One region of the Bacillus sp. TCT6 genome, then DNA from elsewhere that is predicted to be linked to it. Evidence: riboswitches for the same ligand, from Rfam matches in the RefSeq annotation. Region 1 holds a riboswitch; the other holds the start of a gene.
What was found. Region 1 has a riboswitch for FMN ahead of AC0ONG_RS06095 (ECF transporter S component). Riboswitches for the same ligand answer to the same signal wherever they lie in the genome.
Positions count from the first base shown of each region.

Region 1 (5,507 bases):
AAAGCTTTTGTAACTCTGTTTCCCAATTATAGTCGAAATCCGATTGTTGCGCTCGTCTTTTTTTATAATCTTCTTTTGTAATACCGCAATAATCGCAGCAATTATTTAACTCTTTCTCTTTCCTATAACCGAACTGTTGCAGCACATATTCACGTCTACATCCTTTAACTCGTATCCATGACTTCATATTTTCTAATTCACTATATTTATTACGCAACCTTATTTCTACTTCAGCTATTAATCGGTTCATAATTTCATCTGACAAACCCTCTAATAATAATCTTCGTTGTTGTATAATTCCAACCTGTTCGAGATGATAACGAACGAAACGCCAATATTGCTCATTAAATCTTGCTGCATTATAACAAATTTCTTCTACATCTTCTATTGGTAATTCTTTCGTTTGAAACATTCTTTCTTGTAGTAAAGAAAATAAAAATTGTATTTGCGACTTACTTGGCAATTCATCCTCAATGATTGAAAGTGGTAAATCATGATCCAACGGACTACACAATAAAATAGCTATACTCGGTTTGCCATCTCTTCCAGCTCTTCCGATTTCTTGTAAGTAAGAAGCTATATTAGTTGGATAATGAAAATGAATAATATATTGCGTATTCGCCTTATTTACCCCCATACCAAATGCACTTGTACATATTACAATCTGCAATTGATCGTTCATAAACTGCTGTTGAATTAACATACGCTCTTCATGTTCCATACCACCATGATAAAAAGCTACACCAGTAACACCTTTCCCTCTCAAGTATTCCGTTAACCTTTCTGTCCACGCTCTACTTGAACAATATACAATCCCCGGCCCTTGTAAATACATCACCTGCTCCAAAAGCGCCTCTTTCTTTTCTTCTATCGTCTCTACAAATTGCACCTCCATTGCAATATTAGGACGGTCAATAGAGTATACATGTTCCGCGGCACCCTTTAAATTTAAACTGTCTGCGATATCTTGCAGTACCCCTTTTGTCGCTGTGGCTGTCAATGCTAACACTGTAGGAGAACCAATATTTTCAATAACTACATTTAGTTTCTTATAGTCCGGTCTAAAATCATAACCCCATTGAGAAATACAATGAGCCTCATCAACAACAAATAATGAAATATGAATTTTCTTCAATTCCCTAATTAATAACTCCGACTGTAACATCTCTGGTGAAACAAAAATAAATTTATATGAAGATAATTTTTTCATCGCTTCTCTTTTTTCATTTAATGTCCGAAAACTATTAAATGCTATCACTCGGTTTTTCACAACATACTTTAATTGTGTCACTTGATCTTCCATTAAAGATAATAACGGCGATACAACAAGCACTGTTCCTTCTCGCATAAGCCCCGGAAACTGATAGCACATAGACTTTCCTCTTCCAGTCGGAAGCATTGCTATCACATCTTTTCCTTCTAATAAATCTGTAATAACTCCTTTTTGACCTGGACGAAATTCAGAATATCCAAACCACTTATATAAATATTCTTCAAGTTTCATTTACACCCTCCATCCGCGCTAATACAAGACGAACTTCAAAATAAGAGATATCTTCTCCAATCGCTTGTTTCAAAACACGTAACTTCCGCGTTTGCAATGCTTCAATTACTTTTATTACTTTGTCTATCTTTTCTTTTTCCATAAACATTTCAATAGAAAAATCTTTTTCTCGCAAAGCAATTTCAACAAAATGATCTTCTATCGTTGCAACCTTCAAATTCCGAATCGTTGCTATTTCTTCTAAAGAACGCCCTTGTCTCCAAAAATTATATGTTTTTTTCGTGGATAAACTAAATAGTTCAGCTCTCTCATTTGGATAAGATATAATTTCAGCTAATAGCGGAAATTCATTTTCTTTATCACGAACTTCTTGTATAAAGAAATGCATTGTACCCCAAAATAAAAAATACACCCTGAACATATCTTGTTTCGTAATTTCTGCTAATTGTTGCAATGTACAACCAATCCGTTCATAACCCGTTAGTCGATATGTTACAATCGTCGCTTCTATCGCATTACTTTTTTCTAAAAGATTATGTACTTCCGTCCACAGTTTTCTCGCCAATTCACTTCTCTTATATGGCCTTCCTGTTAGAAAACGTTTCACCCACATCATTATTTCTGTATCTTGTTGAATCGGGATAAACTTAGTATTATTCTGTTGTAAATTTGATATAGTTTGAATAATCAATGACAATCTTTTCCAAAATGTTTCACCTAATTCTCCATAATGTAAACCATGCAAATGCGCTGGAAAAGCATAAACTTCCTCCCATTTATGTAACTGCGTTTTACCCTTAGGTGTTAACACATATGTATTTTCATGTATTTCTTGAATAAAATCTGCTTGCAACAACTTTACAACTTCACCATCATAGTCATTTCTATTTAATGATTTATATATTCCGAACAAAAAAGAAATTCTAAACATATTTCCATCTTGTAAAGTTTGCGAAGAACGTTTGCCCTTTAGTAAATAATAAATAGATGAAACGGTTCTTTCACCATTCAATTGTTTTAAACAATGCAACAAAGTATATTGTATTTGCATGACCGCTTCCACCTTCCAATCTTAACTTCATTCTTTTCAGTACAATTACACTATCTACTGTCGCTCATTAAACTTATCATAATAAGAACTATATACTTGTATATATTCTATTGTATCAAACGAAATCATATTTACGTATTTTGAAAATCTTATGACATAATTCAAAAATAAGTTGACACTCTAATTGATAAGCATTATCATTATAATTTTATGTTGAAAAGTTTTACAAACCGTTTTACAATAAGGTTATAATTTTTATGGCAAGCTTTTCACATACATATTATCAGGAGGGAAAAAAGATGGCAAAATATACAATCGTTGATAAAGATACTTGTATTGCATGTGGTGCTTGTGGCGCTGCTGCACCAGACATTTATGACTATGATGATGAAGGTATTGCATTTGTAACATTAGACGATAACCAAGGTATCGTTGAAATTCCAGATGTATTAATTGAAGATATGATGGATGCATTCGAAGGCTGTCCAACTGACTCAATTAAAGTTGCTGACGAATCATTCGACGGAGACGCTTTAAAATTTGAATAGTCTTTTATTAACTTCAAAAAATGCCCCTCATATTGATGAGGGGCATTTTTTGTATCTAAATTTTATTTTCCTTAATAAAAAACCATTAGTAGTTCCACACTACTAATGGTTTATATATATTATGCATTTTTCATTTTTGCAAACACCCATACTTTCAGGCGTGAGAATAATGCCACAAATACAATTGTTACAACAATTCCTTTAATTAAATTAAATGGTAAGATTGCCGTTACAACCGTTGTTCTTATAGCTTCGCTAGACATAGCTGGTGAATTTAAAAACCAAGTGTACGCCGGGAATATGATGATGTAGTTTAATACACTCATAATAAGTGCCATTGTAATTGTCCCTAGCATTAACCCTGTCGTTAAACTCTTCACAGTACGATACTTTCTAAATAAGAAAGCTGCTGGTCCAATAAATAAACATCCTGCAATAAAGTTTGCAATTTCTCCAACTGGTACTCCCGTTAAACTTCCTTGAATCCCGTAATGTAAAATGTTCTTTATTGCCTCTACAATCACTCCAGCTACTGGTCCAAAGATAATTGCTGCAATTAGAGCTGGTACATCACTAAAATCAATTTTCAAAAATGGCGGAAGCCCTGGGAAAGGGAAATCTAACATCATTAGTAAATATGCAATACTACTTAGCATCGCTACACTCACCATCTGCACCACACTGTTTTTTTGTTTCATCTTTCTCTCTCCTTTTCCATCGATCTTCTCATGGAAAGTGGAAAGGTTCTGCTATGCCTATTTTTTCATAGAACGAAAAAACCCTTTGTGTTTTACACAAAGGGAGAATTTAAGGCACATCAAACAGACGTTCAAATCCATATCTTTTTTGAACGCTTGAACCTCCATCTTCTCCCATCCAGACTGTACTGTCGGCTTTGGAATCACACCAAATCCTGCCTTAACGGCTCGCGGGCTTAGAACAAAATCATAAATAGTTCATCACCGCCGGTCGGGATTTTCACCCTGCCCCGAAGATAGACCGATATTCTATTTTCCCCTTCATTATACAACAACCTCATAACATTGTGAACAAAAAAATTGTAACTTATTTAAAATTAGTTATTTATTTTTCGTAACAATAAATAAATTGCGAGATATTTTACAATACAATCCATATTTTTTATCATTCGGCATTTCTCTTTTGAATTACCTAGTCATATATAATTAAAAGTGATAAGATATTGAATTGTTAAGATAAGAACATTTTCTGAGTTATGGAGGAAATGTCATGAAAAAAGAAAAGAGACATTCTATTCGAGAAGCAATGAAAAAAAACTTAAGAAAAGAATACTTTTACTTAAAAAAAGAATTACTTTTCTACTGCCCAATTGATTTAGGCACATTCTCAAACGAGACATACTATGCTACTTTCGATGAAGATGGCATCAGTATTTATCAGTATGATAAAAAAACAGAAAGTAAATTAAAATTGTGTGAGCGTCATCCGTGGAAAAGTTGGAGTAAAGTGAAGATTGATCACTATTTGACAACTTCTCAATTTATTTTTCAGGGTGAGCGAAATTGGATCTTATCCCTTTTTCAAAAAGGAAAAGAAGCTCAAAGAATTATTGAAGAGCATACATCTTTACAAACAGAAGTTGTTTCCCGCTCTTTCTTAAAAAAACTTCCTGGTTTTCGTTCTAATACACCACTGAATAAATACATCGGTAGCATTTGTTACACTGCACTTATTGCATTTTTATTAAAATGGATGATTCCATTTCAAGCACCACAAATCGCCCTGTATTCTATTTCGATTGGTTGTATGCTTCTTGGCCTACTTTGTTTGACAATCGGTTTAATTGAACCGACTATCGTACTGTTTCGAACAAAAGAGAAAACAAGAACAAAAGTTTTTTACTTATATAGCTATTTAGCTATTTCTGGATTTATATGTGTCTTTATTTTTTGGTAAAAGAAGCCGTCCCAAAATAAATTTTGGGACGGTTTTCTTTTAGATATAAATACTCTAATTCACTCAATACTTCTAGCAGAAGCGCCCATATAATTTCATTTACATCGAACCTTATTTAAGAATATTCAAAGTTTAATTTTTGAGACGTTGCCTTTACTTAACATATAATTGTTGATTAGGATAAATTAGCTCTTGCTGCAATCCATTTTTTTCTTTAATTTCCTTAAGTGTCATACTAAATTTCCGTGCAATACTAACTAAAGTATCCCCTTTTTGTACGACATATAATGATGAAGAAACAACTTCATTTCTTTGTTCACTTAAAACAAGCAATGGGTTCATCGCATTCTTTTTCGCCATCGTCCATCTTCCTTGATGAAGTTCTAGATGTAAGTGTGCACCTCGCGATTCTCCCGTGTTCCCTACTTCTCCAATTTTTTCACCTTTTGAAATATAATCTCCTTGACCC
Region 1 covers NZ_JBVYHX010000001.1:1,196,833-1,202,339, reverse strand. The annotation lists gene recQ (ATP-dependent DNA helicase RecQ) at 1-1,504, opposite strand, end outside; gene AC0ONG_RS06105 (YpbB family protein) at 1,494-2,555, opposite strand; gene AC0ONG_RS06100 (ferredoxin) at 2,855-3,103, shown strand; gene AC0ONG_RS06095 (ECF transporter S component) at 3,223-3,801, opposite strand; FMN riboswitch at 3,964-4,103, opposite strand; gene AC0ONG_RS06090 (hypothetical protein) at 4,352-5,038, shown strand; gene AC0ONG_RS06085 (peptidoglycan DD-metalloendopeptidase family protein) at 5,192-5,507, opposite strand, start outside.

Region 2 (5,507 bases), 2.6 Mb from region 1:
TTTAAAATCTGTAGTTGACTGGCTAAAAAGTCGCTTTGGAACAAATATAACACTCGGTATTCATGGTGAATCTATGGGAGCTGCAACACTTCTTCAATACGCAGGACTTGTAGAAGATGGTGCTGATTTCTATATTGCAGATTGTCCTTTCTCTGATTTTCACGGACAATTACAGCACCGTTTAAAGGTTGAATTCCATTTACCAAAATGGCCTTTATTACCTTTAGCAAATGCTTTTTTAAAAGTGCGTGACGGTTATACGATTCGCGAAGTTTCACCAATTGATTGTATAAAAAATATTAACAATCCCGTCCTCTTTATTCATAGTAAAGATGATGATTATATTTTAGCTGATATGACGAAATCACTATATGAAGCAAAAGAAAACAATAAACAACTTTATATTGCAGAACGTGGTGCACACGCTTGCTCTTATAACGAAAATAAAGAAGAGTACGAAGCAGCCATCGATCAATTTTTAAACACATATGTGAAAGAAACAAAAAACAGGCTTGCATAAGCCTGTTTTTTTATTGCGCTAAAACGTCTGTAACTTGTTCCATATTTTCAGAAATCCATTGCATTGCATCATCTAACGTTGGGAATTCTGTCGTTTGAAATGTTACTTCATCTTGAAGTAACCAAACATCCTTTGCCTCTTGCCCTACACCTGCAATGGACCAATGTAACAAACTATATGGATGATTATCATTCAAAAATGATGCCCACGTGCGCTCATTTGCAATGTTTCGTAATGTATGTAATTGTTTATCCATCTCTCGTCACCTTACTCTAGTCAGTTATGAAAACTATTATAACACTCTCTTCTTTCTCAAACAAAGTGCTCTTTTTATATTGTCAAGCACTTCCCTTGATTATATGATGAAATTAAGCGTTTGGGAAGGAGGGATAACGTTGGCAAAAGTACAAATTAAAGTAAATGATAATGGCTCTTTTCGCGTTACAGGGGACGTGGAATTAGTCGACTCACAAGGGAATGTATTCCCAGCAAAACCGGCATTTTCTTTATGCCGTTGTGGTTTATCAAAAAATATGCCTTATTGCGACGCTTCGCATAAAGGTAAATTCGAGTCTGTTGTTAGAGCACCAGAGGCAGAATAATTTTACATGTGACATGCACATTTTTTTGTGCATGTTTTTTCTTTTTAGCAACTCCGTTATATCCCTTCTCCTTACAACACTTCTAATACTTTTATTTCCATTCCAGCCCACATATATTTTCACACAATTCTTCACATTCGAATATTTTTTACTAGCCTTTTATTTTTTTTGTGCTATAATTTGAGCAAACAGCATCCTTCGGGGTCGGGTGAAATTCCCAACCGGCGGTGATGAAGTGAAAACTTCTAAGTCCGTGACCCGTTTTCAACTCGAAAACGGTGGATCTAGTGAAACTCTAGGGCCGACAGTATAGTCTGGATGGGAGAAGGATATGTTTCTAGTTTTTTATATAGTGAATACACTTTTATTTCAGTATGCATATTTTTAAAGATTCATTTTGATTCTTTATATATGTTTAATTTTCTATACTTATTTTTTATACTGAAATAAAAAGAGACAACTAGCGTTTAAAAATTCGATATTTTGCTAGGTTTTTTCCTTATGCAGAAATATCAATTATCGTTAGGTTTCTTTCCTATGCTTTCGTATTCAAACTATATTTCTAGAAATCACGTCTCCCAAACCCCAAGGATATTAAATCCTTGGGGTTTTTTGATTTTTTTAGGAGAGGTGAAGAAAATGACAGATCAAGAATATATGAGGATTGCCCTGCAGTTAGCAGAAGGAACATCAGGACAAACAAGTCCAAATCCTATGGTTGGTGCTGTTGTTGTAAAAGATGGAAACATCGTTGGTATGGGGGCTCATTTACGAGCTGGTGAAGAACACGCAGAAGTTCATGCCCTTCAAATGGCTAGTCAGAACGCCAAAGACGCTACCGTTTATGTAACACTGGAACCGTGTAGCCACTTTGGAAAAACACCACCTTGTTGTGAATTGCTCATCGAAAAAGGAGTTAAGCGTGTGGTAATTGCTACTCTCGATTGTAATCCGCTCGTTTCTGGTAACGGAAAAAGAAGATTAGAGGAAGCTAGAATTGAAGTAACTACCGGTGTTCTTGAAGCAGAAGCAGTTTTATTAAATCGCTACTTTTTTCACTACATGAAAACGAAACGCCCTTTTGTAACAATCAAAACAGCGATGAGCTTAGATGGAAAAATAGCAACTGTAACTGGTGAAAGTAAGTGGATTACAGGTGAAGAAGCACGTGCTGATGTTCACCAATATCGCCATACACATGATGCAATTCTTGTTGGAGTGAATACAGTTATAGCTGATAATCCTCATTTAACAACAAGAATTCCAAATGGTGGGAAACATCCTATTCGCGTTGTTTTAGATACCCATTTACGAACGCCACCATCTTCTCATGTTATAACAGATGGTTTAGCACCGACATGGATTATTGTCGGTAAGGATGTAAAGAAAGAGAAGATATCTTCTTATAATTCTAAAAATATAGCTATATTCCAAATGGAAACGAAGCATATAGAAATCGAGGACCTTCTTTCCTTTCTTGGAGAGAAACAAATTCTTTCTCTATTCGTTGAAGGTGGCCAATCAATTCATGCAAGTTTCTTAAAAACAAACAATTTCAATGAAATTGTAACCTATATAAGCCCGAAATTAATTGGTGGAAAAGATGCTCCTACTTTATTTGGAGGAAATGGTTTTTCAAAATTACAAGATGCGCTTTCCTTGAAAATTCAAGAGATGAAACAAATTGGTGATGATATAAAAATCGTTGCGAATGCCCGAAACGAGGTGACGGAATGTTTACAGGAATTGTAGAAGAATTAGGAACGATAGCAAACATGCAACAAAGCGGAGAAGCGATGAAATTAACGATTCATGCAAAGAAAATTTTATCAGATGTTCACTTAGGTGATAGTATCGCAGTTAACGGTATTTGCTTAACTGTAACAAACTTTACAACTACTTCATTTACAGTTGATGCAATGCCTGAAACGATGCAGTCGACATCGCTTCGCATGCTTAAACCCCACTCTAAAGTAAATTTAGAGCGGGCAATGTCTGCAAATGGAAGATTCGGTGGACATTTCGTTTCAGGACACATTGATGGCATCGGAACGATTTTAACTAAAAAACAACATTACAATGCCGTCTATTATAAAATAGCAATTTCTGATGAATTGCTACACTATTGTTTGCATAAAGGGTCCATTGCTGTTGATGGAACGAGTTTAACGATATTTGATATAGACGAAGCTTCCATAACGATTTCACTCATCCCGCACACAGTAAGCGAATCTGTCATTGGAGAAAAAAATGCCGGAGATATCGTAAATATTGAGTGTGACATGATTGGTAAATATATCGAACGCTTTATTACTAAACCTGCAAAACGAGTAGGTTCAATGACCGAAAGTTTTTTACAAGAAAACGGATTTCTATAAGGGGGAAGCACAATGTTTCATCGTATTGAAGAAGCTCTAGAAGATTTAAAACAAGGTAAAGTCGTTATCGTATGTGATGATGAAAACCGAGAAAATGAAGGCGACTTTATTGCTTTAGCAGAGTACATTACACCGGAAACAATTAATTTTATGATTACACATGGTCGTGGTCTCGTTTGTGTACCGATTACGGAAGGATACGCAGAACGTCTACAATTAGAACCAATGGTATCTCATAATACAGATTCACATCATACTGCGTTTACAGTGAGCATTGACCATGTTTCTACAACAACAGGGATTAGCGCTCACGAACGTGCAACTACGATACAAGAATTGTTAAATCCCGCATCAAAAGGCACTGATTTCAATCGACCTGGACATATCTTTCCATTAATTGCGAAAGAAGGCGGTGTCCTGCGTCGTGCAGGTCATACAGAAGCTGCTGTTGATTTAGCAAAGCTATGCGGTGCCGAACCAGCTGGAGTTATTTGCGAGATTATAAATGAGGACGGCACGATGGCACGTGTACCTGATTTAATAGAATGCGCAAAACAATTTGATATAAAAATGATTACAATAGAAGATTTAATTGCTTACCGCCGCCATCATGAAACACTTGTGACGAGAGAGGTGGAAATTACATTACCTACAGATTTCGGTACTTTCCACGCAATTGGCTATTCTAACTCATTAGATACGAAAGAACATATCGCACTTGTAAAAGGTGATATTTCAATAGGTGAACCGGTACTTGTGCGTGTTCATTCTGAATGCTTAACAGGAGATGTATTCGGTTCACATCGCTGCGATTGCGGACCACAACTCCATGCAGCACTTGCTCAAATTGAGCGTGAAGGAAAAGGTGTTCTTCTTTATATGAGACAAGAAGGAAGAGGCATTGGGCTTCTTAATAAGCTTCGTGCTTATAAATTACAAGAAGAAGGATTTGATACTGTAGAAGCAAATGAAAAACTCGGCTTCCCTGCTGATCTTCGTGATTACGGTATCGGTGCACAAATATTAAAAGATTTAGGTTTACAAAGTTTACGATTATTAACGAATAACCCAAGAAAAATTGCTGGCTTACAAGGTTACGATTTAGAAGTAGTCGAGCGTGTACCGTTGCAAACGCCAGCAAAAGAAGAGAATAAATCGTATTTACAAACGAAAGTAAACAAATTAGGACACTTACTAAACTTATAATTAAAGGAGAGATTTATTATGGTATTCGAAGGTCATTTGGTTGGTACAGGATTAAAAGTTGGAGTTGTTGTTGGACGTTTTAATGAATTTATTACAAGTAAGTTACTTGGCGGTGCTTTAGACGGATTAAAGCGTCACGGTGTAGAAGAAAATGATATTGATGTTGCTTGGGTTCCTGGTGCATTTGAAATTCCTTTAATCGCTAAAAAGATGGCTAGTAGCGGAAAGTATGATGCTGTTATTACATTAGGTACTGTAATCCGAGGTGCTACAACTCACTACGATTACGTTTGTAATGAAGTAGCAAAAGGTGTTGCGTCTTTATCACTACAAATGGACATCCCAGTTATTTTCGGCGTATTAACGACAGAAACAATTGAACAAGCGATTGAACGCGCAGGTACGAAAGCTGGTAATAAAGGATATGAATCAGCTGTTGCTGCAATTGAAATGGCTCACTTATCAAAACAATGGGCATAAAAAAAGAGGCTGCGGCCTCTTTTTATTTTTTCACCTTTTTTTGTACATCTTTTATTAATTCATTCATCGTTTTTCCTTCTGTTTTTATATGAAGAGCTTGTGCTGTTCTCCATACATTCTCTCTTTTTTTCGCTTCTTCTATAATAGTAATTTCTTTTCTAACTTCCTTTAAATCTTTTCCTTCCGTTTTCAATCCAAAATGTTCAGCTTTCGTTCGAAAGTGTTGTTCGATTCTTTGTTGCATCTCTTTTTGTTCAGGATTTTCAGCAGCCTTAACTGGATCAGAACTTATTGCTTTTATTAAAATTAAACAAGTCATAA
Region 2 covers NZ_JBVYHX010000001.1:3,795,049-3,800,555, forward strand. The annotation lists gene AC0ONG_RS19255 (alpha/beta hydrolase) at 1-520, shown strand, start outside; gene AC0ONG_RS19260 (DUF2552 family protein) at 531-776, opposite strand; gene AC0ONG_RS19265 (CDGSH iron-sulfur domain-containing protein) at 916-1,122, shown strand; FMN riboswitch at 1,313-1,456, shown strand; gene ribD (bifunctional diaminohydroxyphosphoribosylaminopyrimidine deaminase/5-amino-6-(5-phosphoribosylamino)uracil reductase RibD) at 1,762-2,874, shown strand; gene ribE (riboflavin synthase) at 2,856-3,500, shown strand; gene ribBA (bifunctional 3,4-dihydroxy-2-butanone 4-phosphate synthase/GTP cyclohydrolase II) at 3,513-4,706, shown strand; gene ribH (6,7-dimethyl-8-ribityllumazine synthase) at 4,725-5,186, shown strand; gene AC0ONG_RS19290 (hypothetical protein) at 5,209-5,507, opposite strand, start outside.
Region 2: another riboswitch for FMN. It lies ahead of ribD (bifunctional diaminohydroxyphosphoribosylaminopyrimidine deaminase/5-amino-6-(5-phosphoribosylamino)uracil reductase RibD); the one in region 1 lies ahead of AC0ONG_RS06095 (ECF transporter S component).